2 regions of the Shouchella oshimensis genome follow, and region 2 is predicted to be linked to the other one. Evidence: a T-box and tRNA genes for the amino acid it is inferred to sense, from the RefSeq annotation. Region 2 holds a T-box; the other holds one or more tRNA genes.
The links. The T-box of region 2 lies ahead of argS (arginine--tRNA ligase). A T-box ahead of a tRNA ligase gene usually reads a tRNA of that ligase, here a tRNA-Arg.
Positions count from the first base shown of each region.

Region 1: it has a tRNA-Arg gene. The T-box ahead of argS (arginine--tRNA ligase) is inferred to sense a tRNA for this amino acid. The anticodon was not compared.

Region 1 covers NZ_JAMQJY010000005.1:115,090-130,491, forward strand. The annotation lists rRNA gene NDM98_RS21260 (23S ribosomal RNA) at 1-2,295, opposite strand, end outside; rRNA gene NDM98_RS21265 (16S ribosomal RNA) at 2,539-4,091, opposite strand; tRNA gene NDM98_RS21270 (tRNA-Ala) at 4,315-4,389, opposite strand; tRNA gene NDM98_RS21275 (tRNA-Pro) at 4,400-4,476, opposite strand; tRNA gene NDM98_RS21280 (tRNA-Arg) at 4,482-4,558, opposite strand; tRNA gene NDM98_RS21285 (tRNA-Leu) at 4,570-4,658, opposite strand; tRNA gene NDM98_RS21290 (tRNA-Gly) at 4,695-4,769, opposite strand; tRNA gene NDM98_RS21295 (tRNA-Leu) at 4,781-4,862, opposite strand; tRNA gene NDM98_RS21300 (tRNA-Lys) at 4,879-4,951, opposite strand; tRNA gene NDM98_RS21305 (tRNA-Thr) at 4,990-5,062, opposite strand; tRNA gene NDM98_RS21310 (tRNA-Val) at 5,067-5,142, opposite strand; rRNA gene rrf (5S ribosomal RNA) at 5,157-5,272, opposite strand; rRNA gene NDM98_RS21320 (23S ribosomal RNA) at 5,384-8,316, opposite strand; rRNA gene NDM98_RS21325 (16S ribosomal RNA) at 8,560-10,112, opposite strand; partial or broken gene lysS (lysine--tRNA ligase) at 10,495-11,992, opposite strand; gene NDM98_RS21335 (helix-turn-helix domain-containing protein) at 12,114-12,314, opposite strand; gene folK (2-amino-4-hydroxy-6-hydroxymethyldihydropteridine diphosphokinase) at 12,302-12,790, opposite strand; gene folB (dihydroneopterin aldolase) at 12,783-13,154, opposite strand; gene folP (dihydropteroate synthase) at 13,160-13,975, opposite strand; gene pabC (aminodeoxychorismate lyase) at 13,989-14,834, opposite strand; gene pabA (aminodeoxychorismate/anthranilate synthase component II) at 14,819-15,402, opposite strand, start outside.
Region 2 covers NZ_JAMQJY010000001.1:904,330-919,731, forward strand. The annotation lists gene NDM98_RS04865 (peptidoglycan recognition protein family protein) at 1-305, opposite strand, end outside; partial or broken gene NDM98_RS04870 (aminoglycoside 6-adenylyltransferase) at 505-1,375, opposite strand; gene NDM98_RS04875 (DUF2812 domain-containing protein) at 1,499-2,119, opposite strand; gene NDM98_RS04880 (PadR family transcriptional regulator) at 2,106-2,438, opposite strand; gene NDM98_RS04885 (GNAT family N-acetyltransferase) at 2,661-3,206, opposite strand; gene NDM98_RS04890 (hypothetical protein) at 3,301-3,489, shown strand; gene NDM98_RS04895 (hypothetical protein) at 3,558-4,193, opposite strand; gene NDM98_RS04900 (hypothetical protein) at 4,190-4,672, opposite strand; gene NDM98_RS04905 (motility-associated ABC transporter substrate-binding family protein) at 4,677-5,012, opposite strand; gene NDM98_RS04910 (hypothetical protein) at 4,975-5,172, opposite strand; gene NDM98_RS04915 (general stress protein) at 5,330-5,854, opposite strand; gene NDM98_RS04920 (hypothetical protein) at 5,949-6,137, shown strand; gene NDM98_RS04925 (MFS transporter) at 6,177-6,977, opposite strand; gene NDM98_RS04930 (MFS transporter) at 6,902-7,432, opposite strand; gene NDM98_RS04935 (NUDIX hydrolase) at 7,590-8,009, opposite strand; partial or broken gene NDM98_RS04940 (protein kinase family protein) at 8,015-8,892, opposite strand; partial or broken gene NDM98_RS04945 (SulP family inorganic anion transporter) at 8,977-10,426, opposite strand; T-box leader at 10,639-10,858, shown strand; gene argS (arginine--tRNA ligase) at 10,899-12,596, shown strand; gene NDM98_RS04955 (response regulator transcription factor) at 12,640-13,314, shown strand; partial or broken gene NDM98_RS04960 (sensor histidine kinase) at 13,311-14,670, shown strand; gene NDM98_RS04965 (alpha/beta fold hydrolase) at 14,822-15,402, shown strand, end outside.

The sequences.
Region 1 (15,402 bases), on a different contig from region 2:
GGCGACCGCCCCAGTCAAACTGCCCACCTGACAATGTCCCTGACCCGGATCACGGGTCGAGGTTAGAATGTCAGCACCGTCAGGGTAGTATCCCACCAATGCCTCCACCGAAGCTGGCGCTCCGGTTTCAAAGGCTCCTACCTATCCTGTACAAACGATACCAACATCCACTATCAGGCTACAGTAAAGCTCCATGGGGTCTTTCCGTCCTGTCGCGGGTAACCTGCATCTTCACAGGTACTATAATTTCACCGGGTCTCTCGTTGAGACAGTATCCAAATCGTTACACCATTCGTGCGGGTCGGAACTTACCCGACAAGGAATTTCGCTACCTTAGGACCGTTATAGTTACGGCCGCCGTTTACTGGGGCTTCAATTCAGAGCTTCTCCCGAAGGATAACCCCTCCTCTTAACCTTCAGCACCGGGCAGGTGTCAGCCCCTATACTTCGCCTTGCGGCTTCGCAGAGACCTGTGTTTTTGCTAAACAGTCGCTTGGATCTTTTCACTGCGGCTCTCTCGGGCTTGCACCCTAATAGAGCACCCCTTCTCCCGAAGTTACGGGGTCATTTTGCCGAGTTCCTTAACGAGAGTTCTCCCGCGCGTCTTAGAATTCTCTTCTCGCCTACCTGTGTCGGTTTGCGGTACGGGCACCTTCCACCTCGCTAGAGGCTTTTCTAGGCAGCGGAGGATCAGGGACTTCGGTACTAAATTTCCCTCGCTATCACTGCTCAGCCGAACGGAAAGCGGATTTGCCTACTTTCCAGCCTAACAGCTTAGACGCGCATATCCATCAGCGCGCTCACCCTACCTTTCTGCGTCCCCCCATTACTCAAACGGTGGAGAGGTGGTACAGGAATATCAACCTGTTGTCCATCGCCTACGCTTTTCAGCCTCGGCTTAGGTCCCGACTGACCCTGAGCGGACGAGCCTTCCTCAGGAAACCTTGGGCTTTCGACGGAGGGGATTCTCACCCCTCTTTTCGCTACTCATACCGGCATTCTCACTTCCAAGCACTCCACTAGTCCTCACGATCTAGCTTCGCTGTCCTTGGAACGCTCCCCTACCACGAACACCTAAGGTGTTCATCCATAGCTTCGGTGATACGTTTAGCCCCGTTACATTTTCGGCGCAGAGTCACTCGACCAGTGAGCTATTACGCACTCTTTAAATGGTGGCTGCTTCTAAGCCAACATCCTGGTTGTCTGGGCAACTCCACATCCTTTGCCACTTAACGTATACTTTGGGACCTTAGCTGATGGTCTGGGCTGTTTCCCTCTTGACTACGGATCTTAGCACTCGCAGTCTGACTCCCGAGGATAAGTACTTGGCATTCGGAGTTTGACTGAATTCGGTAATCCTGTGGGGACCCCTCGTCCAATCAGTGCTCTACCTCCAAGACTCTTCCCTCGAGGCTAGCCCTAAAGCTATTTCGGGGAGAACCAGCTATTTCCGAGTTCGATTGGCATTTCACCCCTACCCACACCTCATCCCCGCATTTTTCAACATGCGTGGGTTCGGGCCTCCATTCAGTGTTACCTGAACTTCACCCTGGACATGGGTAGATCACTCGGTTTCGGGTCTACGACGGCGTACTCAAATCGCCCTATTCAGACTCGCTTTCGCTACGGCTCCGCCTCATCAGCTTAACCTTGCACGACATCGTAACTCGCCGGTTCATTCTACAAAAGGCACGCCATCACCCGTTAATGGGCTCTGACTAGTTGTAGGCACACGGTTTCAGGATCTCTTTCACTCCCCTTCCGGGGTGCTTTTCACCTTTCCCTCACGGTACTGGTTCACTATCGGTCACTAGGTAGTATTTAGCCTTGGGAGATGGTCCTCCCGGATTCCGACGGGGTTTCACGTGTCCCGCCGTACTCAGGATACACTCCGGAGGAAACGAAGTTTCGGCTACGGGGTTGTTACCCTCTTTGACGCATCTTTCCAGATGCTTCACCTACTCCGTTTCTTTATGACTCCAATGGAATGTCCTACAACCCCTGAAGGCAAGCCTTCAGGTTTGGGCTCTTTCCGTTTCGCTCGCCGCTACTCAGGAAATCGATTTTTCTTTCTCTTCCTCCGGGTACTTAGATGTTTCAGTTCCCCGGGTCTGCCTCCTCGTATCCTATGTATTCAGATACGGGTACCATTCGATTAAAAATGGTGGGTTCCCCCATTCGGATATCCTCGGATCAAAGCTCACTTACAGCTCCCCGAGGCGTTTCGCCGTTCGTCGCGTCCTTCTTCGGCTCCTAGTGCCAAGGCATTCACCGTGCGCCCTTTCTAACTTAACCAATTTGATTTCAGGTCATCTGACGATGCCATTCATCAAGTATGGTGTATATAAAGACTCGCTCACATCTATAGAGATGATTGCGTTGTGTGTGTTTTGCATTGCACGATTTAGTTTTCAAAGAACCATTGCCCACAAAAAAAGTGGGTTCAGAATGAACGAAGTTCATTCAAAACCGAACAAAAGCCAAAGCGTATTCACATCAGGCGAACCTGTGTGATCGACTAGAAGTATTACTCCCTAGAAAGGAGGTGATCCAGCCGCACCTTCCGATACGGCTACCTTGTTACGACTTCACCCCAATCATCTGTCCCACCTTCGGCGGCTGGCTCCAAAAGGTTACCTCACCGACTTCGGGTGTTACAAACTCTCGTGGTGTGACGGGCGGTGTGTACAAGGCCCGGGAACGTATTCACCGCGGCATGCTGATCCGCGATTACTAGCAATTCCAGCTTCATGCAGGCGAGTTGCAGCCTACAATCCGAACTGAGAATGGCTTTATGGGATTGGCTTCACCTCGCGGCTTCGCAACCCTTTGTACCATCCATTGTAGCACGTGTGTAGCCCAGGTCATAAGGGGCATGATGATTTGACGTCATCCCCACCTTCCTCCGGTTTGTCACCGGCAGTCACCTTAGAGTGCCCAACTAAATGCTGGCAACTAAGGTCAAGGGTTGCGCTCGTTGCGGGACTTAACCCAACATCTCACGACACGAGCTGACGACAACCATGCACCACCTGTCACTTTGCCCCCGAAGGGGAAGCTCTGTCTCCAGAGTGGTCAAAGGATGTCAAGACCTGGTAAGGTTCTTCGCGTTGCTTCGAATTAAACCACATGCTCCACTGCTTGTGCGGGCCCCCGTCAATTCCTTTGAGTTTCAGCCTTGCGGCCGTACTCCCCAGGCGGAGTGCTTAATGTGTTAACTTCGGCACTACGGGCATCGAAACCCCTAACACCTAGCACTCATCGTTTACGGCGTGGACTACCAGGGTATCTAATCCTGTTTGCTCCCCACGCTTTCGCGCCTCAGCGTCAGTTACAGACCAGAGAGTCGCCTTCGCCACTGGTGTTCCTCCACATATCTACGCATTTCACCGCTACACGTGGAATTCCACTCTCCTCTTCTGTACTCAAGCCTCCCAGTTTCCAATGACCGCTTGCGGTTGAGCCGCAAGATTTCACATCAGACTTAAAAGGCCGCCTGCGCGCGCTTTACGCCCAATAATTCCGGACAACGCTTGCCACCTACGTATTACCGCGGCTGCTGGCACGTAGTTAGCCGTGGCTTTCTGATGAGGTACCGTCAAGGTACCGCCCTGTTCGAACGGTACGTGTTCTTCCCTCATAACAGAGCTTTACGAGCCGAAACCCTTCATCACTCACGCGGCGTTGCTCCGTCAGACTTTCGTCCATTGCGGAAGATTCCCTACTGCTGCCTCCCGTAGGAGTCTGGGCCGTGTCTCAGTCCCAGTGTGGCCGATCACCCTCTCAGGTCGGCTACGCATCGTCGCCTTGGGGAGCCATTACCTCTCCAACTAGCTAATGCGCCGCGGGCCCATCTCACCGTGAGAGCCCGAAGGCCCTCTTTTAATCTTGCACCAGGAGGTGCTAGATATTATCCGGTATTAGCCCCGGTTTCCCGGAGTTATCCCAGTCGATAAGGCAGGTTGCCCACGTGTTACTCACCCGTCCGCCGCTAACGTTTTTGAAGCAAGCTTCAAAAACGTCCGCTCGACTTGCATGTATTAGGCACGCCGCCAGCGTTCGTCCTGAGCCAGGATCAAACTCTCCATAAAAGTGGTGAGTTGATTGCTCAACTGCTGGCGTTGATGTCTCCATCAACTTTCCAATTGCGCAGTGTTACCTGCGACTTTTTTTGTTACTAATGAGATATCATGTATCTCTTCGTACGCTTGGCTTTTGTTCAGTTTTCAAAGAACTTGTTTGTCGCTGTTTTGGCGACTTTTCTATATTACCAAACCGATTAAAGTTTGTCAATATGTTTTTCAAAAAAATATTTGGTGGAGCCTAGCGGGATCGAACCGCTGACCTCCTGCGTGCAAGGCAGGCGCTCTCCAGCTGAGCTAAGGCCCCATTAAGAAGATGGTCGGGAAGACAGGATTTGAACCTGCGACCCCTTGGTCCCAAACCAAGTGCTCTACCAAGCTGAGCTACTTCCCGTAATATGGCGCGCCCGAGAGGAGTCGAACCTCTAACCGCTTGATTCGTAGTCAAGTACTCTATCCAGTTGAGCTACGGGCGCATATTTTATTATGGTGCCGAGGGCCGGACTTGAACCGGCACGGTAATCACTTACCGCAGGATTTTAAGTCCTGTGTGTCTGCCCATTCCACCACCCCGGCACGAGGTAAGGACAAGTTCACATTTAAAAAACAATATGGAGCGGAAGACGAGATTCGAACTCGCGACCCCCACCTTGGCAAGGTGATGTTCTACCACTGAACTACTTCCGCAGTTAAATTGATGCGGGTGAAGGGACTTGAACCCCCACGTCATAAGACACTAGATCCTAAATCTAGCGCGTCTGCCAATTCCGCCACACCCGCATATAAAATTAAGAAGTGAGCCATGAAGGATTCGAACCTTCGACCCTCTGATTAAAAGTCAGATGCTCTACCAACTGAGCTAATGGCTCATAAAATGAGAATTACAATATTACCTGCAACTAAACAGTGCCGGCCAGAGGACTTGAACCCCCAACCTACTGATTACAAGTCAGTTGCTCTACCAATTGAGCTAGGCCGGCTCTATGGTGGAGGATGACGGGCTCGAACCGCCGACCCTCTGCTTGTAAGGCAGATGCTCTCCAAGCTGAGCTAATCCTCCAAGTAAATATGTAAGCCCGGCAACGTTCTACTCTCGCAGGGGGAAGCCCCCAACTACCATTGACGCAGAAGAGCTTAACGGCCGTGTTCGGCATGGGAACGGGTGTGACCTCTTCGCTATTGCTACCGGACTTATAAGAGAAAAGATTCTCTCAAAACCAAATCGTGCCCACAGGAGGAGGAATTCACCGAAGTGACTTCTTCTTCCTGTTTCTATGCTACTCACACTGTCTTTCACCATGTTGGATAAGTCCTCGACCGATTAGTATCTGTCCGCTCCACGTGTTGCCACGCTTCCACTCCAGACCTATCAACCTCATCATCTCTAAGGGGTCTTACTGGCTTACGCCATGGGAAATCTCATCTTGAGGGGGGCTTCATGCTTAGATGCTTTCAGCACTTATCCCGTCCACACGTAGCTACCCAGCGATGCTCCTGGCGGAACAACTGGTACACCAGCGGTGTGTCCATCCCGGTCCTCTCGTACTAAGGACAGCTCCTCTCAAATTTCCTGCGCCCGCGACGGATAGGGACCGAACTGTCTCACGACGTTCTGAACCCAGCTCGCGTGCCGCTTTAATGGGCGAACAGCCCAACCCTTGGGACCTACTTCAGCCCCAGGATGCGACGAGCCGACATCGAGGTGCCAAACCTCCCCGTCGATATGGACTCTTGGGGGAGATAAGCCTGTTATCCCCAGGGTAGCTTTTATCCGTTGAGCGACGGCCCTTCCATTCGGCACCGCCGGATCACTAAGCCCGACTTTCGTCCCTGCTCGACTTGTAGGTCTCGCAGTCAAGCTCCCTTATGCCTTTGCACTCTTCGAATGATTTCCAACCATTCTGAGGGAACCTTTGGGCGCCTCCGTTACTGTTTAGGAGGCGACCGCCCCAGTCAAACTGCCCACCTGACAATGTCCCTGACCCGGATCACGGGTCGAGGTTAGAATGTCAGCACCGTCAGGGTAGTATCCCACCAATGCCTCCACCGAAGCTGGCGCTCCGGTTTCAAAGGCTCCTACCTATCCTGTACAAACGATACCAACATCCACTATCAGGCTACAGTAAAGCTCCATGGGGTCTTTCCGTCCTGTCGCGGGTAACCTGCATCTTCACAGGTACTATAATTTCACCGGGTCTCTCGTTGAGACAGTATCCAAATCGTTACACCATTCGTGCGGGTCGGAACTTACCCGACAAGGAATTTCGCTACCTTAGGACCGTTATAGTTACGGCCGCCGTTTACTGGGGCTTCAATTCAGAGCTTCTCCCGAAGGATAACCCCTCCTCTTAACCTTCAGCACCGGGCAGGTGTCAGCCCCTATACTTCGCCTTGCGGCTTCGCAGAGACCTGTGTTTTTGCTAAACAGTCGCTTGGATCTTTTCACTGCGGCTCTCTCGGGCTTGCACCCTAATAGAGCACCCCTTCTCCCGAAGTTACGGGGTCATTTTGCCGAGTTCCTTAACGAGAGTTCTCCCGCGCGTCTTAGAATTCTCTTCTCGCCTACCTGTGTCGGTTTGCGGTACGGGCACCTTCCACCTCGCTAGAGGCTTTTCTAGGCAGCGGAGGATCAGGGACTTCGGTACTAAATTTCCCTCGCTATCACTGCTCAGCCGAACGGAAAGCGGATTTGCCTACTTTCCAGCCTAACAGCTTAGACGCGCATATCCATCAGCGCGCTCACCCTACCTTTCTGCGTCCCCCCATTACTCAAACGGTGGAGAGGTGGTACAGGAATATCAACCTGTTGTCCATCGCCTACGCTTTTCAGCCTCGGCTTAGGTCCCGACTGACCCTGAGCGGACGAGCCTTCCTCAGGAAACCTTGGGCTTTCGACGGAGGGGATTCTCACCCCTCTTTTCGCTACTCATACCGGCATTCTCACTTCCAAGCACTCCACTAGTCCTCACGATCTAGCTTCGCTGTCCTTGGAACGCTCCCCTACCACGAACACCTAAGGTGTTCATCCATAGCTTCGGTGATACGTTTAGCCCCGTTACATTTTCGGCGCAGAGTCACTCGACCAGTGAGCTATTACGCACTCTTTAAATGGTGGCTGCTTCTAAGCCAACATCCTGGTTGTCTGGGCAACTCCACATCCTTTGCCACTTAACGTATACTTTGGGACCTTAGCTGATGGTCTGGGCTGTTTCCCTCTTGACTACGGATCTTAGCACTCGCAGTCTGACTCCCGAGGATAAGTACTTGGCATTCGGAGTTTGACTGAATTCGGTAATCCTGTGGGGACCCCTCGTCCAATCAGTGCTCTACCTCCAAGACTCTTCCCTCGAGGCTAGCCCTAAAGCTATTTCGGGGAGAACCAGCTATTTCCGAGTTCGATTGGCATTTCACCCCTACCCACACCTCATCCCCGCATTTTTCAACATGCGTGGGTTCGGGCCTCCATTCAGTGTTACCTGAACTTCACCCTGGACATGGGTAGATCACTCGGTTTCGGGTCTACGACGGCGTACTCAAATCGCCCTATTCAGACTCGCTTTCGCTACGGCTCCGCCTCATCAGCTTAACCTTGCACGACATCGTAACTCGCCGGTTCATTCTACAAAAGGCACGCCATCACCCGTTAATGGGCTCTGACTAGTTGTAGGCACACGGTTTCAGGATCTCTTTCACTCCCCTTCCGGGGTGCTTTTCACCTTTCCCTCACGGTACTGGTTCACTATCGGTCACTAGGTAGTATTTAGCCTTGGGAGATGGTCCTCCCGGATTCCGACGGGGTTTCACGTGTCCCGCCGTACTCAGGATACACTCCGGAGGAAACGAAGTTTCGGCTACGGGGTTGTTACCCTCTTTGACGCATCTTTCCAGATGCTTCACCTACTCCGTTTCTTTATGACTCCAATGGAATGTCCTACAACCCCTGAAGGCAAGCCTTCAGGTTTGGGCTCTTTCCGTTTCGCTCGCCGCTACTCAGGAAATCGATTTTTCTTTCTCTTCCTCCGGGTACTTAGATGTTTCAGTTCCCCGGGTCTGCCTCCTCGTATCCTATGTATTCAGATACGGGTACCATTCGATTAAAAATGGTGGGTTCCCCCATTCGGATATCCTCGGATCAAAGCTCACTTACAGCTCCCCGAGGCGTTTCGCCGTTCGTCGCGTCCTTCTTCGGCTCCTAGTGCCAAGGCATTCACCGTGCGCCCTTTCTAACTTAACCAATTTGATTTCAGGTCATCTGACGATGCCATTCATCAAGTATGGTGTATATAAAGACTCGCTCACATCTATAGAGATGATTGCGTTGTGTGTGTTTTGCATTGCACGATTTAGTTTTCAAAGAACCATTGCCCACAAAAAAAGTGGGTTCAGAATGAACGAAGTTCATTCAAAACCGAACAAAAGCCAAAGCGTATTCACATCAGGCGAACCTGTGTGATCGACTAGAAGTATTACTCCCTAGAAAGGAGGTGATCCAGCCGCACCTTCCGATACGGCTACCTTGTTACGACTTCACCCCAATCATCTGTCCCACCTTCGGCGGCTGGCTCCAAAAGGTTACCTCACCGACTTCGGGTGTTACAAACTCTCGTGGTGTGACGGGCGGTGTGTACAAGGCCCGGGAACGTATTCACCGCGGCATGCTGATCCGCGATTACTAGCAATTCCAGCTTCATGCAGGCGAGTTGCAGCCTACAATCCGAACTGAGAATGGCTTTATGGGATTGGCTTCACCTCGCGGCTTCGCAACCCTTTGTACCATCCATTGTAGCACGTGTGTAGCCCAGGTCATAAGGGGCATGATGATTTGACGTCATCCCCACCTTCCTCCGGTTTGTCACCGGCAGTCACCTTAGAGTGCCCAACTAAATGCTGGCAACTAAGGTCAAGGGTTGCGCTCGTTGCGGGACTTAACCCAACATCTCACGACACGAGCTGACGACAACCATGCACCACCTGTCACTTTGCCCCCGAAGGGGAAGCTCTGTCTCCAGAGTGGTCAAAGGATGTCAAGACCTGGTAAGGTTCTTCGCGTTGCTTCGAATTAAACCACATGCTCCACTGCTTGTGCGGGCCCCCGTCAATTCCTTTGAGTTTCAGCCTTGCGGCCGTACTCCCCAGGCGGAGTGCTTAATGTGTTAACTTCGGCACTACGGGCATCGAAACCCCTAACACCTAGCACTCATCGTTTACGGCGTGGACTACCAGGGTATCTAATCCTGTTTGCTCCCCACGCTTTCGCGCCTCAGCGTCAGTTACAGACCAGAGAGTCGCCTTCGCCACTGGTGTTCCTCCACATATCTACGCATTTCACCGCTACACGTGGAATTCCACTCTCCTCTTCTGTACTCAAGCCTCCCAGTTTCCAATGACCGCTTGCGGTTGAGCCGCAAGATTTCACATCAGACTTAAAAGGCCGCCTGCGCGCGCTTTACGCCCAATAATTCCGGACAACGCTTGCCACCTACGTATTACCGCGGCTGCTGGCACGTAGTTAGCCGTGGCTTTCTGATGAGGTACCGTCAAGGTACCGCCCTATTCGAACGGTACGTGTTCTTCCCTCATAACAGAGCTTTACGAGCCGAAACCCTTCATCACTCACGCGGCGTTGCTCCGTCAGACTTTCGTCCATTGCGGAAGATTCCCTACTGCTGCCTCCCGTAGGAGTCTGGGCCGTGTCTCAGTCCCAGTGTGGCCGATCACCCTCTCAGGTCGGCTACGCATCGTCGCCTTGGGGAGCCATTACCTCTCCAACTAGCTAATGCGCCGCGGGCCCATCTCACCGTGAGAGCCCGAAGGCCCTCTTTTAATCTTGCACCAGGAGATGCTAGATGTTATCCGGTATTAGCCCCGGTTTCCCGGAGTTATCCCAGTCGATAAGGCAGGTTGCCCACGTGTTACTCACCCGTCCGCCGCTAACGTTTTTGAAGCAAGCTTCAAAAACGTCCGCTCGACTTGCATGTATTAGGCACGCCGCCAGCGTTCGTCCTGAGCCAGGATCAAACTCTCCATAAAAGTGGTGAGTTGATTGCTCAACTGCTGGCGTTGATGTCTCCATCAACTTTCCAATTGCACAGTGTTACCTGCGACTTTTTTATTACTAATGAGATATCATGTATCTCTTCGTACGCTTGGCTTTTGTTCAGTTTTCAAAGAACTTGTTTGTCGCTGTTCACTGCGACTTTTCTATACTAACAAATCGAAATCAACTTGTCAATAACTAATTTTTTTCAACGCCGTTTCGTTCTTGGCGACAAGAAATAATATACCACCCTGGCGAAACGAATGCAATAACTTTTTTAAAAAATATCATAAAAATATTTTAAAATGAAAATGAACGGGTTTCACCTAATCTATTTTGCATCGATTAAGTGAAACCAATCCTTCTCTTTTGGTCTTAACCTTGCTCTTTGTTTCTCATTTGCGGAAACAGTAATACATCACGGATCGACGCTGAGTTTGTTAGAAGCATAACTACACGATCAATCCCGATTCCTAGTCCACCCGTTGGAGGCATTCCATACTCAAGAGCCTCGATAAAATCATCATCCATCATATGTGCTTCGTCGTCACCCTGCTCACGTTCCACTAGCTGCTGTTCAAAACGCGCACGCTGATCAATCGGATCATTTAATTCTGTAAATGCATTTGCATGCTCTCTACCTACGATAAATAACTCAAAGCGATCTGTGAATCTCTCATCTTCTGGATTTTTCTTAGCAAGAGGAGAAATCGCTAAAGGATGTCCATAAATAAACGTCGGCTGAATTAATGTTTCTTCTACAAAGTGCTCAAAGAACTCATTAACAACATGTCCATAACTCATCGTTTCTTTAATTGGAACATTGTGTTCTTTAGCAAGTGCACGAGCTTCTTCATCTGTCATTTGCACCCAGAAATCCACTCCTGTTTGCTCCTTAATCGCATCAACCATGTGGACTCTTCTCCATTTAGGAGTTAAATCCACCTCATACTCGCCATATTGAACGACCTGTGAACCAAGCACCTCTTCGGCGATATGAGCAATTAAACCTTCTGTTAAGGCCATGATATCCTTATAGTCAGCATAAGCCTCATAAAGCTCAATCATCGTAAACTCTGGATTATGACGAGTTGATACCCCTTCATTTCTAAAGACACGGCCAATCTCATACACTTTTTCCAAGCCACCAACGATCAATCTCTTAAGATGCAATTCAATAGCAATACGCATATAAAGCGTCATATCAAGTGTATTGTGATGCGTAATAAATGGTTTAGCAGATGCGCCTCCAGCAATGGAATGCATCATTGGTGTTTCTACTTCTAAGTATCCTAGATCATCAAGATATCTACGCATAGATTGTAAAATTCGGCTACGAACGATAAATGTATCACGAACATCTGGTGTAACAATTAGGTCAACGTAACGCTGACGATAACGCTGTTCAACATCCTTTAACCCGTGAAACTTATCCGGCAGTGGGCGAAGCGATTTACTCAAAAGCTTTAAGTCAGAGACCTTTAAAGATAACTCCCCTACATTTGTCTTAAAAGCCGTACCGGACACTCCCACGATGTCACCGATATCTAGCGTATTAAATAACGCATATTGCTCGTCCCCGATCGCATCTTTTCTAACGTAAATTTGAATTTGTCCCGTTAGATCTTGAATATGAGCAAAACCAGCTTTTCCCTTTTCCCCGTTTAGTCATAATACGACCAGCAAGAATTGCCGGAGCTTCTTTTTCCCCTAGCTCTTCCTTAGAGAAACGATCAAATTCCTCTGCCATCGACGTAGAGGTATGCGTTCTCTCAAATTTATGTCCAAATGCATCTATACCCTGTTCCTCTAGCTGCTTTAATTTATCGCGTCTAACCGCCAACAAATCATGTAATTCCAACTCTTCACTCATACCACATTCATCTCCTAGTCAACTACAGACTTATGTCATAAGCCTGTACACTTATATTCAATCTATAGAAATCTATAATTCACGAGTTTTAAACAGCTCAAAAAAGGATCTACAATTTAATCTAAGGACGCAATTCCTCAATCGATATATCTAACACAGATGCAATGTGACTGACTAACTGCTCATCTGGACTCCTCGTATCACGTTCAATTTCGCCAAGAACCGAAACGGATACACCTATTGCTTTTGCAAAGGTCTCTTGCGTATATCCCTTCAGCTTGCGAAATGCACGAATACGCCTGCCCCAGTTTAAGGTTTCCACATTCGCACACCCTCTTTGTCGTTTAATTGCTCATAAACTTCTTTAATCGATAATCCTAATTCATCTATAAATAAATCAGGCGCAATCTCTAAAAGTGGCACAATGACAAATGCACGTTGCCACATTCTTGGGTGAGGGATCATTAACCTCTCTACATTCATATTCTCTTGATCATAAAGAAGAATGTCAAGGTCTATTGTTCTTGGACCCCATTTTATATCCCGCTTTCTACCCAAAAGGGTCTCAATCGCCTGAGTTTCTGAAAGAAGGTCAAGAGGTCTAAGAGTTGTTTCTATACAAATAACAAGATTTAAAAAGGCAGGTTGGTCGACATAGCCTACTGGGTCAGTCTCATAAACGGATGAGATAGTAGACACTTCAATTTCATCTATAGAACGTAGTTGCTTAATAGCTTCTTCTAAATAGCCATATCGACTCTCCATATTTGAGCCGAGCGAAATATATACCTTAGACATTCTTCACCCGAGACCTGGTGATTTCAACCGAAACAGAATCGTAATGACCAGGGATAGGGGGATCCGGTTTAAGTAGCACAACCGTACATTGCTCGAGAATTGGATACGCCAACAGTAATTCGGATGTGATAGACTCCGCTACTGCTTCCAGTAGTTTCTTCGGCTCGCCTTCTACAATCTTTTGCACTCGCGAAAAAACATCTCCATAATCAATTGATTTTGTTAGATCATCTGTAGCAGCCGCTTCTGCCAAGTTAACCTCCAACGTTAAATCAACCTGAAACCGCTGACCAAGTTTTTGTTCCGCTTCAAACACGCCATGATATCCATAAAACTTCATTCTATTTAATCGTATTTTATCCATATCCATTACTGCCCCTTTCCAAGCAAGGCATCCATCATTTTTGCCATCCGGCTCATTTCCTTTACATCATGTACCCGAATAATACCTGCACCCTTTGATATTCCTAAACAGTTTGCCGCGCCTGTTCCTTCTAATCGATCCTCTACTGGAAGATCTAGTGCTTTGGAAATGAACGATTTCCGAGAGACGCCCAGTAAAACCGGGTATCCCATTTGTGCAATTTCATCAAGCCTACGAATGACTTCCAAGTTTTGTTCATAGGACTTAACAAAACCTACACCTGGATCCAGAATGATTTGCTCATCCGTGACTCCTGCTTTTTTACAAAGTGAAATGCTTTCTCTCAAATCAGTCTTAACGTCCTCGATAAAATTGCCATAGTCACGATCAAGACGGTTGTGCATCAAAACGATCGTTGCTCCATTTTGTGCAGCAACCTTGGCCATATTCACATCTGCCTTTGCACCCCATACGTCATTTATAATTGAAGCACCTGCTTGAAGCGCACGTTCAGCTACCTCAGCCTTATACGTATCAATAGATAGCGGAACATCCACTTCCTGTACCAATGCCTCGATGACAGGAATAACACGCTCAAGCTCCTCTTCTTTGCTTACCTTTTCCGCACCTGGTCTTGTTGATTCGCCACCAATGTCAATAATGTCTGCTCCAGCAGCGATCATCTCCCCTGCCCGTTTGACAGCTAGATCTATTTGATTGTAGCGCCCACCGTCAGAGAATGAGTCTGGTGTAATATTTAATATGCCCATAATTTGTGTTGCTTCCAATTGGGCAGAAAAATCAACTTGTGCTTCAGCCATACATATGACACTCCTATTCAGCAATACTCCACCGCTGAGTCGTTTCAACTTCAAAGGATTCTTTGAGTCCTTTTAATAAATTACTTTCCTTAGCATAAGCTGTTCTGCCACAGCTTTCCACTCGAACAACTTCTTGAATAGAATTTGTTAAAAATACCTCATCTGCATCGAGTAGCTCAGATTGATCAAACAATCCCTCTATCAACGGAATTTGTTGATCCTTTAAGAGCGACATTATATACCTACGTGTCACTCCATCTAAAATGCCCGTTTCAAGAGCCGGCGTATATACTTTATGATCTTTTATCCAGAACAGATTGGAAACAACGCCTTCAGCAACCCAACCCTCTTTAGTAAGAAAAATCCCTTCTAACAAAGGTGATGATCCAAGCTCCCTTTTAGCAAGCACATTATTTAAGTAATGGTGTGATTTTAAGCGCTTGTCCCCTTCAGGTGTGTTCCTCCTGCGATTTAAGATCACAATTTCTTTATCCTGAACGCTACTAGGCAGTGGTTTGATCAAAACAGCAACTGTTGGGTCGGTGTATCTTCCTGTATATAAACCTAAACCCATTGCTCCAGCAGAGACATTCCATCTAACATAGGCATCTTTTATTCCGTTACGTGTAAGAAGTTCAGTAAGGATGTCCATCGCATCGCTTCTAGTGATTGACCAGTCAATTCCAAGTTCCTCTAAGCCCTCAGCCATACGTTGAAAATGGTCATCCAGTAAAAAAGGATGACCGTTATATATGCGAAATGTTTCAAAAAGCCCTAAGCCATATAAATACCCATGATCCATGATCGATACTTTGGCTTCGGCCTCTTCAACATACTCTCCATTTAGGTAGATGAACATGCTTGACTCCCAGAGTGAGCTTCTACAAAATTACGCAAAAGTTGTTTCCCATCTCCAGTCATTATCGATTCTGGATGAAACTGAACCCCTTCTACCGGTAGTTCCTTGTGGCGTATCGCCATAATTTCACCTTCATCTGTCTCTGCTGAGATGATAAAACAGTCAGGAAGCGTCTCTCTTTTTACAATTAATGAATGATAACGAGTTGCCGTCATTGGTGATGGCAATCCACTAAAAACGGATTTCCCATTATGTTTAATCTCAGACGTTTTTCCATGCATAAGTCGTTCAGCTCTTACAACATCACCACCGAACACCTGGGCAATAGACTGATGGCCCAGACACACACCAAATATCGGGATGGTCCAAGCGAAGTGTCGGATAGACTCTAAACTAATCCCTGCCTCATTTGGACTGCACGGTCCTGGAGAAATCATTAAAATAGATGGGGCCATCTCTTCAATCTCTTCAATCGTAATCTGGTCATTCCGTCTAACCACAAGCTCTTGGCCCATTTCACCTAAATATTGAACCAAATTATACGTAAATGAATCATAGTTATCAATCA
Region 2 (15,402 bases):
TGAAAATCACCATCTGAATTGACACATAACTCAATACCAATGGATTGACTATTGCCATTTGGCCCAACATGCCATGCCACCTCATTAGTAGGTAGGTGTTGAATAATTTGTGTGTCATCCACTGTAAAATGCCACGAAACCGATCGGGATCTAGCGTCTGCTCCTTTTATATATCTTGAATGCACCTCGGCGTTTGCCCCTACATTTGAATTACCCGTTTCATGTTGAGTGATATAGGTGGCATTTAATTGGCGCCCAGGACGATTACTAGCTGTTACAGGTAAAAAATCCATCTTGATGTTCATGAATCTCATCCCTTTCCGTTTCTTTCACAATGTCTATCATATTCAGGCATATCGCCTACTAGTCACTGTGAAAAATTAAAATCTAACTCATTAATAGATTATGCTTGGCCTATTAAGAGAGTTCCGGATAAGAACGAATAATCTACCTATTTGTAAGATAACATGCAAATGCCCCACACTCAGTGCAGGGCATTTATCATTACAGGATTTCTTTTGAATCGACGGGTAATACTTGGACATGCTTTAAATATTCTCTGACTTTTTTACGATCAATGATCTCTTGTTTAAAGTCGAGCGATTCAGCTACCTCATCCGAAACGTTTGAGAACTGATCCAAAAGAACAAATAGCGCCTTCCACATTTGTCCCACCTCTAATCTAGGGTATGTGGAATTAAACATGTCCCATTCATCCTTAGTTAAATACGCCTCAAGATATTTCCCATTTTTACCTACACTTAAGCTGAAATCTGTTTGTACACCTATTTTCCACTTAAGCATCTGGATCAACATCTCCCGAACAATGGATAGATGATCATATGCATAGGTTAACTCATTTCTCCAAAGCCCCTTAGCTACATAAGTTGATACCCACCAACATTCATTGCAGCAGTCATCAAAGAACTTTTGTGTGGGCTTCTGGATCCAATAATCAATATCAGTTGGCGCGGGTAAGCCAGGCAAATGCTGATCCTTATCGAGCAAAATTTGTGCTAACGTATCTCCACGATTCCACGTCTTGCTCTGTTCGAATGGAACAAGTGTCAAATCAATACGATTGCCATCCGTAAATAGCATTAAATACGCAAACGTTCCATCGTTTAATGGAGGAATAAGCTCAATTGCCTCAGGCGTTTGCATCACAATTCTCTCACCAAACACCTCTATCCAAGCTCGGATCATCAAGAAATGTTTGCATATCCTTTACAACATAAACGATATCATAGTCTTGAAAAACATCCTTTGGTACCATCGGATTTGTTCTCGAACCATTCATACCAACAGCACGTACTCGATCGTCCTCTCTTGCCACAGTTAATAGTAACTCCATCATTTCATTAGTAGACCTCATTGTATTACCTCCGTTTGGATTGTGATTTTAAAGCAACTAGATTTGGGAGGGCTGGAGGTCCACGAATTGGCTGAAGGTAAGGTTATATAAAATGTTCGGTATTCAAGAAGTAGGACCTCCTTTTTAGAATATTTTCGATTCTTTTTCATATTGTTTTTTTGCTTTCCAATAGTAATAGCCATAAAAGAGAAAGCAAAATAATACAAGATAAAACGTTAAGCCTCTCAATAAAGCAAACGGAGTCTCAAATAAAAATGCTCGCCAAAACGCTGATCCTGTCCGTTCCCATAGTTCCGGTGTTAAATACCAATCTATTGGATTCATTAAGTTTAAAGCATTTAAATTATTATTCGTAAAAATGAATACAACTAGGATTGGCAAAAACATAATGAACTGATTATAAAACAGTTCAGAAAGCCGTTTATATCTAGCTGCCTTTGACGTTTGATCAGAAAAAATATCATCAGAAGCATCATCACGTACCCTTTTAAAATATTGGTGACCATTTCTTCTTGGACAAGGGAGTCTCTGCCATCCACTGTCTTCGAATAACATTTCGTAATCATCAAAATCTGCTTTTTTCTTAAACATTCGATAATCGGTTTTATACGTTGTATCCTTAGGCTCTCCTTTTTCAAAACGATACCCAAATGAACGGTACATAAAATGCTTACCATCACGTGCCATTTCATTTAACCATTGTTCTTCATCTGTAAAGTTCCAAAAATATTTAAACCTCCTCATGCTTCTCCTCCCTTAACAGCTGATCTGTCACACTGAGCAATGCTCTCATGCGCTCCTGCTCAAGTCTTAGGATCTCTTTTCCTTCTTCTGTAATTACATATACTTTTCTGCGGCTTTCTTGTTCGGGAACCGGTTCAATAAAATGAAGCTTCACCAAGTTTTCGAAAGCCCCATACAAAGTACCCGCTGCCATTTTTACTTGCCCCTCACTTAACTCATCCACACGTTGCATAACTAGGTACCCATGGCGAGGTTCCAAGAGAGAGAGTAAAATATAATAAACCGTTTCTGTTAACGGCAAATGTTTATTTCGTTTCATACATCCTCCTATACAGTCAAACTGAATAGTTTAAGTATACACAGTTGAACTATACAATTCAACTGTATAGTTGCTGGTGTGCTGATGACGTGTTTTATGACTTTGTTTATGTATCTGTCCTCTTTCTGATGTATTTGCTCTTCTTCCAATACTTTTAGTTTACGTACCTTACCTCACCAACCAAAAAAAGCACACCGCTCAAGCTGCGTGCCTTTTCTTATATCAAAATTTACTCCATTCTTCCTCAAGCAACCCATACACCACTCGATCGTGGTACACGCCATTTATGTATTCATAGTTACGGATTACTCCTTCTTGTTTGAAGCCTAACCGCTCGGGGATCGCTCGGCTTTTTGTATTTCTAACTGCTGCATTTATCTCAACTTTTCTTAGGCCAAGTTCAGTAAAAGCATGTCTAATGAATTCGGTACAAGCTAGCGTGACTAAGCCTTCGCCCACATAGTTTTCACCCAGCCAATAGCCGATTTCCGTTTTTTTTGCTTTCAAGTCTACGTACAAATAGCCAATTGATCCTGCAAGATTTCCTTTATACCATATACAAGCCCAGTACCCGTTGTTTTCAGAGAAGCGCTTTAATGATTTCTCGATAAACATTCTTGAGTCTTCCACACTGTTAGTTTTTGTAGGAAAGGAAAGCCATTCTCCAAGGTTCATTCGACTATGATCAATTAATTGAAATAACTCTTGAGCATGTCTAGACTCTAAAATCACTACTTCACAATCTGCATTGATCGTTATTTTTTTCATAAACAAGTTCTCCTCTGTACACTTCTAAAATAATCATTGTATAAATTCAATATTCCATCTATACTACCACTAACAATATATGGGATGTGTTCAAATGAAAGCAAATCGAATCTTATTTTATATCATTGTCCTGATGTATCTCTGCGTGTTTGCTAATGTCACTACGTCTTTTGAGCCACTTTCAAATGATCTTACTTTTAACATCATAAGTGGGCTCTTTCTACTCGCACTCGCCGTCCAAGCCATGACTTTTTCTAAATCAAGAAAAAAACAAACAAACTAAGTAAGCCACGCAAGATGCGCGCGGCTTACTTTTTTTATACGATGGTTAGGAGTGACCACATTCAATCGCTAATTCAGCGCATATTTATTGATTTCTGTTTGCCAGGTTTTAAAAGCAGCAGGCTGCTGCTCTGTTAAACTCTGTCCCAATGCGACGGTTTGAGTCACCACATTTTGACGATCATTTCGTAACCGGATACTTGCCGTTGTTGCAGCAATGCTTGGGTTTAACCTAAGTGTCACAACTTTCTCAGCTGTACCCTGATCATCGGCTGTTAAAGATCCAATGCTTTGATAGCCATAACCGTTTGGCAAGCTTCCGTTCTCCGCTTGCACTTGGGAAATAGCTTGTCCACCAGATAGATATACTTGCATATCCAAGTCACTTATACTCTGACCTGGTTCTAGGTGATCTACTTTAACTGTCACTTCAAACGATTCACCACCAAGCGGCAGGATATCAGGAGTACTGACTTCATATACTACCTCTGCGGGTGCCTCTTCTCCTGAACCAAATGATCCACTAGCAAATGTTGACCGGTCGTACCAGCGATAATTTCCTTGCGGCTGTCTCCAAGGCTCTTGCTCTGGCTCGGTTGTTTGCTCCGGGATTTCCATATCAAGCAAGGGAGAAGGCTCGTCCAATGTAATTGAAGTGCTTGTGAAATCTGTGTAGTCTTCAGGCTCAGCTAGCCAATCAATCACTTGGACAGCAACTGTCCATTATCTTTATCAATAAACCCATCATAGGTTCTTTTTTGTCCGCCATGCTCCTCATTCCGGTATTTAGGCGTGGCATCTTCTACAGGGGAGGAATCTCCAATAAAGGCTGACTTTCCAAGCTCTTTTTTTCCGATTGCTACATACGGTCCTTCGTCTATTCCTCCACCATGATAAACACCTTGATCCACTGCATTACCCCATTTATTCTCTTCTGGAGTTAATCCCTCCGGCAAAAAAGCAATGCCCTTCGCTCGATCTGGATCCATAATAGCAAGTGTGGATCCTGCATGTAAGGATAAAGAATCAACAGACTCTGTAATACCAAATGACTCCTCAGGATCCACAATGACATTTGCTTCTGTGTTATCGATCGAGTTATAGCGGAAACGTACCCCAAATTCCTCCGCTAGCCAATCTGAGCTCTTCACTCCTTCAAGTGCCTCTTTCTCTGCATCACTCATCCCTTTAGTTAGATCCTCGTAGGCACCACGGCGCCAAGCCATTCATAATTTCGTTGGAGTCAAAGCGATTAAAGTTACGATCGGCATTATAATGATCGGCAATGAAAAAGACTCCGCCGCCTTCCTCTGCAAATGAAGCGATGGTATCCTGCTCCGTTGTCTGAAATGGAATTTGAGCCTCTGGAATAACAAACACATCATAGTCTTCTAGATCTTCTTCAGTTAACGGATCTGCACCGCGGTGTTCATGAACAAGATAGCCAACATCGGCTAAAGCATCGGCAAAATCAGAAAAAGCACCATCAATTACCCAATCCGATTGTCCAAGCCGTCTGTCCATGACTGTTATCAAACAGAACTATTTTTCCATTTGGTTGATCCGGCTCGATGACAGGAGGCGGATCATCCACACTTTCTGCAAGAGCTGGAATACTGATTAGCACCCCGGCAAACAAAATAACAGACTGAACTCCACTTTTTTGGTTCCTCAGCTTTTTCATAAAGCCCTCCTATTGTGTTGGTCTGTATAAAAGCTTTCGCCTTGAGTATAGCAAACAGCTGTTGAGGGTCTATTGGGAAACATCGTTTTTACAGAATTGATAAATAATTTAAATGAAAATGTAATATACTTTACTCTTGAACTTGGTATGCACCTATTCACTTCAAATTTATACGCTCAAATTCTTTCGATAAACAAGCTCGTTTCAGTTTTTTAGTTCTTAGCAGCCATAATAGATCTGATTTATTATCATATGAGAGCTGAACATGGAAGTAGTTTATGTATTCTAATACAGCGAATAGATAAACAAATATGGAAATCAACAAACCTATCAATGAGACATCTAAAGACCTGACTTGATAATCAATAACAAACAACACAGGGATGAACATTAGAATAAAAAGGTTCACTTTCTTCGTGATCTTAAGGTACAGAAGGAGCTTATTTGGTATGTCAGCTGTTCCCATTTGTTTTAACCGTCTCCATTTAATAAACCAATACACACTTCCCTGTCCTAATATAAATAGTAGGAGAAAAAAAGAAACGATAAAAGAAGATAATATGCTTAATTGAAATTGCGGGTAAGTGAGATTAAAAAAGTAAAAAACGATCAAAAAACAAATAATGGATGCAGTCTCTCCAGAATATAAGTAGCAAAGTCTCTTTTCTATCTTCTTTTTCATAGAACCCCTTCTCTCATCCCTTCAAAATATATGCTATTGAATGTTCAGATCATTAGTCATATACTTACATTAACAAAATATAGGATGTGGATAAATGAAAGCTAATCGGCTTCTATTTCTTATTATTGTCATGATGTTTTTTATTACACTCAACAACGTAAGCACGAGTTCTTTTTCATTTTTTTCAGACGATCTAACTTTCTTAATGATTAGTCTATTGTTCGTGATAGCTCTTGTCATTCAAGCCATGACTCTTCCTAAAATGAAACCTAAAAAGAAATAAGCCAAGCAAAGCAGTTGCGGGGCTTATTTCTTTTTGGGCCTAGCTCTTTCTTCCATCCATATAAATCGGTTTAATTTGGTCCATTTTCACACTACTATCTTTGTATCTAAGAATATAAAAAGCCGGTAGTAATAGCATCAACCCACCAAAGATTAAGGCTACATAAGAATTCCATTCAGTAAATACTCCTGCTAACAATGTTGCACATATGGAAGCAATACCGGCGATGACGTACATGGCACTTCTTACTCTTGCAAGCAATGAATCAGGCGTAATTCCCTGCTGAACAGAAAGTTGAACAACAAAACCCATTGAAAGCGCGCCATCAAAAATCATCATTCCAATGCACATCACGATAAAGTGGCTAGACAGAAAACACAAAACACCAACTGAAGATAAAATGAGTAAGGTACTTAAGAAAAATAGCCAATTAACCTTCTTAAATCGATTCATAATAAGTACACCAATCACATTACCTAGTCCCGCAAATGATAGTAAAATGCCAATATATTGTTCTGATAGGTCTAAAGTTGTTCTAGAGTGAAAAATGATACTTAAGATCATAAATACAGTGGCGAAACTCAAACATACAGCAGCAATCGTTGAACCTTTTTGGGAAGAGTTTGCAAAAAGATATTGAACGCCCTCTTTTGCTCGCTCTTTAAACTCAAACACTTTTTCTTTTATATGCTTCGTTTCACTAGTAGCTGTTGATTTCGAATGCTTATACCTAACAACTGAAATGAACATTGTGGAAATCGCCATTAAACACCCGCATACAACAAGAGTAAAACTGGCCCCATAATAGGCGAGTAAGAAACCACCAATACTTGGGCCAATAAGTGTGACAAAAGCGTCAGCACCTTCAGCAGATTATGCGCACTTAATAGGTTGTTCCGACCAACTACCCTAGGAATCATCACTTGAAATGCTGTCTGTTGAATTAAACCGACCAATCCAATTAAGAATAATATACATGCAATCAATACAGGGCTTACGCTATCTACACTCACAATATATGCTAGGCTAAATATGAGCACAGCATATAGCATACTGCAGCTTGAAGAAACGAAGATTGGATTCTTTTTCTCAATCCACGTACCTATCGGAATAGCAAATAAGACGGTACCTAATTGCTGTGACAAGAGAACTAATGCAGTGACAATCGGTGAACCACTTAATCCTAGAACAATTAAAGGCACAACAAGTTCACGAAACCTCTCATTAAGTATCTTCAATAGATTATGAGCCCATAACTTCAAGAAATTTTCATTTATATGCCATTTCTCTACCATTTCATGTACATTCCCTCTATATCTGATCAGCCCCCTTGGCAGGGGCGTAATCTCTAGATTAGGTATCATTACTATACTTATTAAATTTAAATAAATCCTATCCATAGTCAGAATCTGATAGATAAAAATAAGCCACGCTAGACATGCGGATTATTTTTTATCTAATGTCTAACTCTCCGTGGAAGGTATAGGGTACAGCATCTTTAAGAAAACGTTCCATTCCGTTATAAAGAGGAATTTTTTCATTTGCTGTTTGTAAATCAACCCACTCTGCCTCTTCAATGGTCTCAATATCTTGAATGAGCAGTTCACCTGATTTGATGGCGGCTTGGAAGGTAGTAAGAATGGCGTGATGACCATCTACAAATAGCTCATCTAAACTGAGCACCTGAGTGATTTCAACGGATAATCCGGTTTCCTCCCTCACCTCTCTGATCGCAGCCTCGCTAAGAGTTTCGACATTTTCCACACGGCCACCAGGCAGAGACCATGTATTGTGATTTTTGTTTTTTACAAGTAAGACCTTGCCAGATTGATCATCAAAAATAAAAGAATACACCACTTGTAATCGTTTCATCCTTCTCACCCTCCTGCTTGCTTCCATTCTTCATAAAACTTTTCGACAGTGGCAAATCTCATGTCTCGCTCTTGCTCCACTGCCTTCAACGCTACTTCATAAAGAGCAGGATTTGCTTGCCATTTTTCAAATGAACGATCAAGTTCTCCTCCCAATAGACTAAAGGCCATCGCACCCAGATTAAACACATTGGTTTTAGAATCAATACTAGCCCCTAGCTCAAATTCTTCTGGTGACATAAACCGCTTCGATCCCCACATTCGTCCCATGTGATTAGTGAATGGTTTCTTCTGATAATAATCAATATCACAGATTATCGTTTTGTATTCAGCAAAATTGAATAAAATACTTCCATCATAAAAATCAATCGCTACATAATTCTGCTTCTCCACAAATTCGTGAAAGGAAAAGACCGCTTTTAATGATTCTAGCTGCTTTTCTACCGGGAGTTGTTTAAATTGATAATAGGGTGAGTTTGGATTCGTGTACTTTTCTGGGGGTGGAAAGGACCAATGTGGGTGCAAACACTCGCCTTCAACCCACTCAAAAACTAGCGCATATCCTTCCCCTACCTGAAATTGATCAAGTAACGTAATAAGAGATTTGTGCTTTAGATCTCGATAAATGGGTGCCGCTTGTTTTAATCGAGCGACCGCGTAACTCGGTTCCCCTTCATAATGAATTGGTTTAGCCCAGCATATTTTACAAACAGCTTTTTATCACCTTGCTTCACACCAAAGCTTAAATTTCCAGAATCCTGTTGATCAAATACTTTAAACACTGATCCGTACTCTGTTAACCATTTAAAGTTATGGATCTCTTTTAAAGCAAATGTCACTTCATTAATCTTTATATTTACATGGTAAGTATCAGATGGATTCATAGGACCTCCTTAAATAAACGCTATGTGGTTAATACTACCAAAAAACCAACACAAAATGTGTTGGTTTTATTGATTATGATTCGTTTAGGCGTTTGGAATTTTTCCTACTGATTTAAGCAATGACATACTCTTTTGATTTAGTCCTATAAATTGAACCTCTATCCCATTTGTTGTGAATAGCGATTCTAATCGATCAAGGGCTCCAACAGCTGAATCATCCCAAATTTGTGAGTGGGTAAAATCAATGTCAACTGTGTTTAACTTTTCAGTGGTATCAAATTGTGACAAAAACCTTGTTACTGAAGCAAAAAACAAAGGGCCTTCTACTTTATATATACGCTTCTTCTGATTCTCCATGTAACTTGATGATACATGAATTTTAGAAATCTTAGCAGCAAAAAAGATCATACTTAACACCACACCAGACAAGACTCCATAAGCTAAATTGTGCGTCACAAGTACAACAGCAATTGTGACAACAAGCACTATGGCATCTGTTCGTGGCAAACGATGGATCGTTCTAACGGAGTTCCAATCAAATGTACTGACGGATACCATAATCATCACACCAGCTAAAGCAGCCATCGGAATTTGTACTACTAGGTTACCTAATACAACAATTAAAAACATTAAGAATGCACCTGCGACTAGTGTCGATAACCGCCCTCTACCGCCTGATTTCACATTAATAACAGACTGACCGATCATCGCGCACCCGGCCATGCCTCCAAAAAATCCAGACACAATGTTGGCGATTCCTTGTCCACGGCTTTCTTTATTTTTGTTGCTCGCTGTATCTGTCATGTCATCGACAATACTTGCTGTGAGAAGTGACTCTAACAATCCAACGATCGCTAAAGCTAATGAATAGGGAAGAATAATCCACAATGTTTCTAAATTAAAAGGCACATTGGGTAACACAAAATTAGGCAAGGTTTGTGTTAAAGTCCCCATATCCCCAACATTACGTACACCAATATTTAAAAAGAGCACGATGATCGTAACAACTATAATTGCTACGAGTGTTGATGGTACTGCTTTCGTTATCATAGGAAACAAATAAATGATGGCAAGTGTCACCCCTACCAGTAGATACATTACCCATGTTTCACCTACAAAATGATCAATTTGCGCCATGAAAATTAGGATAGCCAGTGAATTAACAAAACCAGTCATTACTGTACGCGGCACAAATTGCATCAGCTTCGCAAACTTACAGACTCCAAAAATAATTTGGATGACTCCGGTCAGGATTGTTGCAGCTAAAAGGTACTCAAAACCGTAATTTGCAACAAGAGTGACCATGACTAAAGCCATTGCTCCAGTAGCAGCAGAGATCATACCGGGTCTTCCACCTGTAAAGGCAATGACAACTGCAATACAAAAGGACGCATATAAACCGACCATTGGATCCACACCAAGCGATAATCGAGAAGGCAATGGCTTCTGGAATTAAAGCTAATGCCACCACAATGCCGGAGAGAATATCTCCCCTCACATTACCAAACCATTGGTCTTTTAAACTTTCTACCATGTTTCTACCTCTTCCTCATATCATTTTACGACCCTCGAGTCTCACAAACGTCCTTTCAAATAAATGAATGAAAGAGAGTCTTACTGATCACGTCGTTTTCTCTTCGTTTATTATAGTGAATCCAATCATTTTCGCAAGATATTTTTTTACTCGGATGATTTGACCATTGACATCAACTGGATATGAATGTAAGATAATCTAAATTCAATCAGACACATTCAATGACAAAGAGAGTAGTTCAAATTACGTTGGCTAGCGAGTTAGGGATGGTGTGAGCCTAATGCAACAAATTTGAATGAAGCGCACTTTGGAGATGTTTCCTGAACGATTAGTAGGGAAATGCGGGGAGTCACCTCGTTACAAATGGAAAGTGGTCACCTTTTTGGTGGCAACTAGAGTGGTACCACGGGAATCTATGCTCTCGTCTCTAATTATAGAGACGGGGGCTTTTTTATATTCATAAGGAGGAAAAATGATGATTCATACACAAATCGCAAAAGCTATTGCCAAAACGTTAGATTATATTTTATCAGAAGAGGAAGTGTACAATCTTCTTGAAACACCAAAGCAATCTCATCTTGGTGATGTTGCTTTCCCTTGCTTCACACTCGCGAAAATAGGAAAAAAATCTCCCGCCATCATAGCAAATGAAATCAAAGAGAATCTTAAAAGTGAATGGATCCACTCAATTGAAGTAGCAGGAGCCTATGTAAACATTTTTGTTAGCCAAGATTTATCTGGGAACCACATTCTCAACCAAGTTCTGACTGAGAAAAGTCAGTTTGGTTCCAAACCATCGACAGGTGAAAAAGTATTGATTGATTATTCCTCTCCAAACATTGCTAAACCATTTTCCATGGGGCACTTACGTTCAACCGTTATTGGTCACTCCCTTTCCCATCTATCAGAGAAAAATGGATACGATGTCGTTCGAATCAATCATATAGGTGACTGGGGCACTCAGTTTGGAAAACTCATTGTGGCGTATCAGTTATGGGGAGAGAAGTCGCTTATTGAGAAAGAACCCATTAAAGAATTATTAAAACTATATGTGCACTTTCATGAAGAAGCTAAGAAAGACGATGCTTTAAATAATCAAGCCCGCGCTGCCTTTAAGGCGTTAGAAAACGGAGACGAAGAATGCCTCACTCTATGGAAATGGTTCAGAGAAGAGTCCTTAAAGGAATTCGAAACCATCTACCAGCTACTTGGCATTACCTTTGACGCTTACACAGGTGAAGCTTTTTATAATGACAAAATGGCGCAGGTCGTTAGTGAATTGCAGGATAAACATTTACTTACGCTCTCTCAAGGTGCCTATGTTGTTGAACTAGAAGACATGCCGCCTTGTCTCATCACTAAAAAGGATGGGGCCACATTATACGCAACCCGTGATGTGACGGCCGCCCTATATCGCCACCAGACCTACCAACCGAAAAAAACCTTTTATGTGGTTGGTCATGAACAATCCCTACATTTTCAACAAGTGTTTCAAGTTCTTAAAAAAATGGGATATGAGTGGGCAACCAGTCTTGAGCATGTAGCATTTGGTATGATGCTAAAAGATGGATCAAAAATGTCGACGCGTAAGGGCAAGATTGTACTCTTGGCTGATGTATTAGCAGAAGCTATTGAAACAGCAAAACGTAATATGAATGATAAAAACGCGTCTCTTTTAGATAAAGAGTTGGTTGCTAAGCAGGTTGGAGTTGGTGCGATCATCTTTAATGACCTTAAAAACCTACGGACCCACGATTTAGAGTTCTCCCTTGAACAAATGATGAGTTTTGAAGGTGACACTGGACCCTATGTTCAATACACATTTGCTCGTATTTCAACGATTTTAGAAAAGGGTCAGTATCAACCAAAAGAAGATACATTCTGTTCTTTAGGTGAACAGGCATGGCCGATCATTATGCTATTAGATCAATTTCCTTCCTTAGTTGAAAAGTCATTTGACCAAGCAGACCCTTCTCAAGTTGCCAGATACAGTTTATTACTAGCACGGTCATTTAATAAGTACTACGCTCACACAAAAATTCTTGTAGAAGACAATCATAAACAAACAAAGCTAGCTTTTTCATATGCAGTCTCTCTTGTGTTAAAAGAATGCCTACGACTTCTAGGAATAGCAGCACCAAGCCAAAATGTAATAAATGAGATGAGTTAATGTATACTGGTTAGAAGATGGAACATGAAGAAAGAGGGAACAGATGCCTACTATACTGGTTGCTGACGATGACGCGAACATTCGCGAACTCGTTTGTTTATTTCTAAGAAATGAGGGCTTCACAACGGTTGAGGCAATAGATGGCAAACAAGCAATGGCCGTCTACGCTTCTTCCCAAGTGGATCTTGTTGTGCTTGATATTATGATGCCGATTATGGACGGTTGGGCATTATGCAAGGAGCTACGAAAAGCAAGTCCTGACCTTCCTTTGCTCATGCTGACTGCCAGAGGTGAAACCTGGGAGAAGGTAAAAGGTTTTGAACTTGGAACGGATGATTATTTAACAAAACCATTTGATCCGTTGGAGTTAATGGCTCGTGTTAGAGCATTATTAAAGCGTTATCGAATTGGCGTCACGCAGACGATTCAATTTGGTGACGTCATCCTTGACCGACAAACCTATAAAGTGACACGCGGTACTGAGTCTCTCACATTACCACTCAAGGAATTTGAGTTGCTCTATAAGCTCGCTGGAACTCCTGGACAAGTCTATACACGGGAGCAATTGATTGATCAAATTTGGGGAATTGATTACGCAGGTGATGATCGCACAATTGACGTGCATATTAAACGTCTCCGTGAACGATTTGCCTCTACTCCCCACTTCAAGATTGAAACGGTGCGAGGGCTTGGGTATCGACTTGAGGTGAACGAATGATCTGGTCCCTTTATACTCGTGTCGTTCTGACATTTTTAGGTTCAGTCATTGGTGGAACGCTTATTGCTTTTTTTGTGGCTACTTGGGTATTTGAAGACAAATTAAATGAGAACTTACAAATTACCCTGTACGATTTTGGTCAGGACATAGTTAACATCTACAAAACCATTCCATTAGAAGAAGCGGATTCACTCATCCAAGAAATGAACCAACTTAATTCGTATCATATTCGTATTTACGAAGAAGATGGTCAGTTTCAATCTTATGGAACATTTGAAGAAGATGACATCTCCACTGTGACGATGGAACAAGTTGAGCAGGTTCTAGATGGTCAAACGGTACAAGTTCCAACAAACGGCGTAAGTCCGATTCGCTTAGGCATTCCACTAGATACGGAAGTAGGCACAAAAGCGATGTTTGTCGACCCGGTCTCCCCTTCTTCCTCCTCTTTTTTAATTAAGTGGATCTATTATTTTTTAACCTATTCATTAATAGCAGGAAGCATCTTAATTCTCGTTGCCACATTCTTTTTGGTTAGACCCATTAAAAAGCTAACAAAAGCAACGAAACGAATTGCAGTTGGTGATTTTGATGTTGACCTGAATATTAAACAAAAAGGTGAGCTAGGTACCTTAGCTCGTAGCTTTGAAGAAATGACGCGGGACTTGCAACAGCTTGAACAGATGCGAAAAGACTTTGTTTCAAACGTGTCACACGAGGTTCAATCTCCTCTCACGTCCATATCAGGATATGCCGTAGCACTTAAACAAGTAGACCTGACTAATGAAGAAAAAAGTCGTTATCTCGAAATTATCATTGCTGAAGCAGAGCGAATGTCCAAGATGAGTGATAGTCTGCTAAAGCTTAGCTTGCTTGAGTCGCAGTCTCAGCACTTGCGTCTAGTCACACTCAATCTAGATGAACAAATCAGACGAGTCATCGTTGCGATTCAACCTCAATGGGTCGCTCGCCATATCCAATTTGAGCTTGGACTTACCTACCACTCCCATTATGGCTGACCATGATTTATTGAACCAAGTATGGACAAATATACTAGGCAATAGCATTAAATTTTCCGAAGATGACAGTGTCATTCATGTCAGCATAAAGCAAGACACTACATTCGTAACAGTTCAAATATCCGATACAGGTATTGGTATCTCTCAGACTGATCAAAAACGTATATTCGAGCGTTTTTTCAAAACGGACCGGTCTCATAGTCGTACTTATGGTGGAAGCGGCTTGGGTCTTGCGATCGTTAAACAAATTGTTTCTATACATCAAGGAGATATCCACGTAAAAAGCGAGCCTGGACAAGGTACTACCTTTATTGTCACCTTGCCAATTACACAGTAATATCCTTCTGCTACAGACTCATACCTATCAGTCTGTAGCTTTTTTTGCTTGTTCATACTCCGTTCATATTCGCGTCATAGAGAGTACATATTAGTTGTATACACTTTTATTAACGGACCGTTACACAACAAAGAGACTGGAGAAGATACAAGTGATAAAAAAAATACTCAACATTCTACTTAAAATAATAGTGGTAATCGTTATAGTCATTGGACTTTTTCTAGCTATTGTTTTTATTGTTAATCTAATCAGTAGCAAATCAGAGCAAGGAAAAATAGAATCGTATGGTCAATTGGTGCCAGTAGATGGGGAACATATCAATGTAACGATTGAAGGAGAAGGCGAAGAAACAGTTGTACTTCTACCAGGCTATGGAACAGCCGCACCTGCTCTTGATTTCAAGCCATTAATCGAAGAGCTATCGCCATATTACAGAGTCGTAGTTGTTGAACCTTTTGGTTATGGATTAAGTGATTATACTGAGAAAGATCGCACGACTGAGAATATTGTAAGTGAAACCCATGAAGTATTGCAAAATCTTGGTATTGATCAATATATTCTAATGGGCCACTCGATTGCAGGCATCTATGGATTAGATTATGTGAATAAATATCAAGATGAAGTGACAGCATTTGTCGGAATCGATACGAGTGTCCCAACCCAAGGAGGCATGGATACTGAATTTCCAATCAAAACGTTTAACTTCCTAAATAAATCAGGGATCGTCAGACT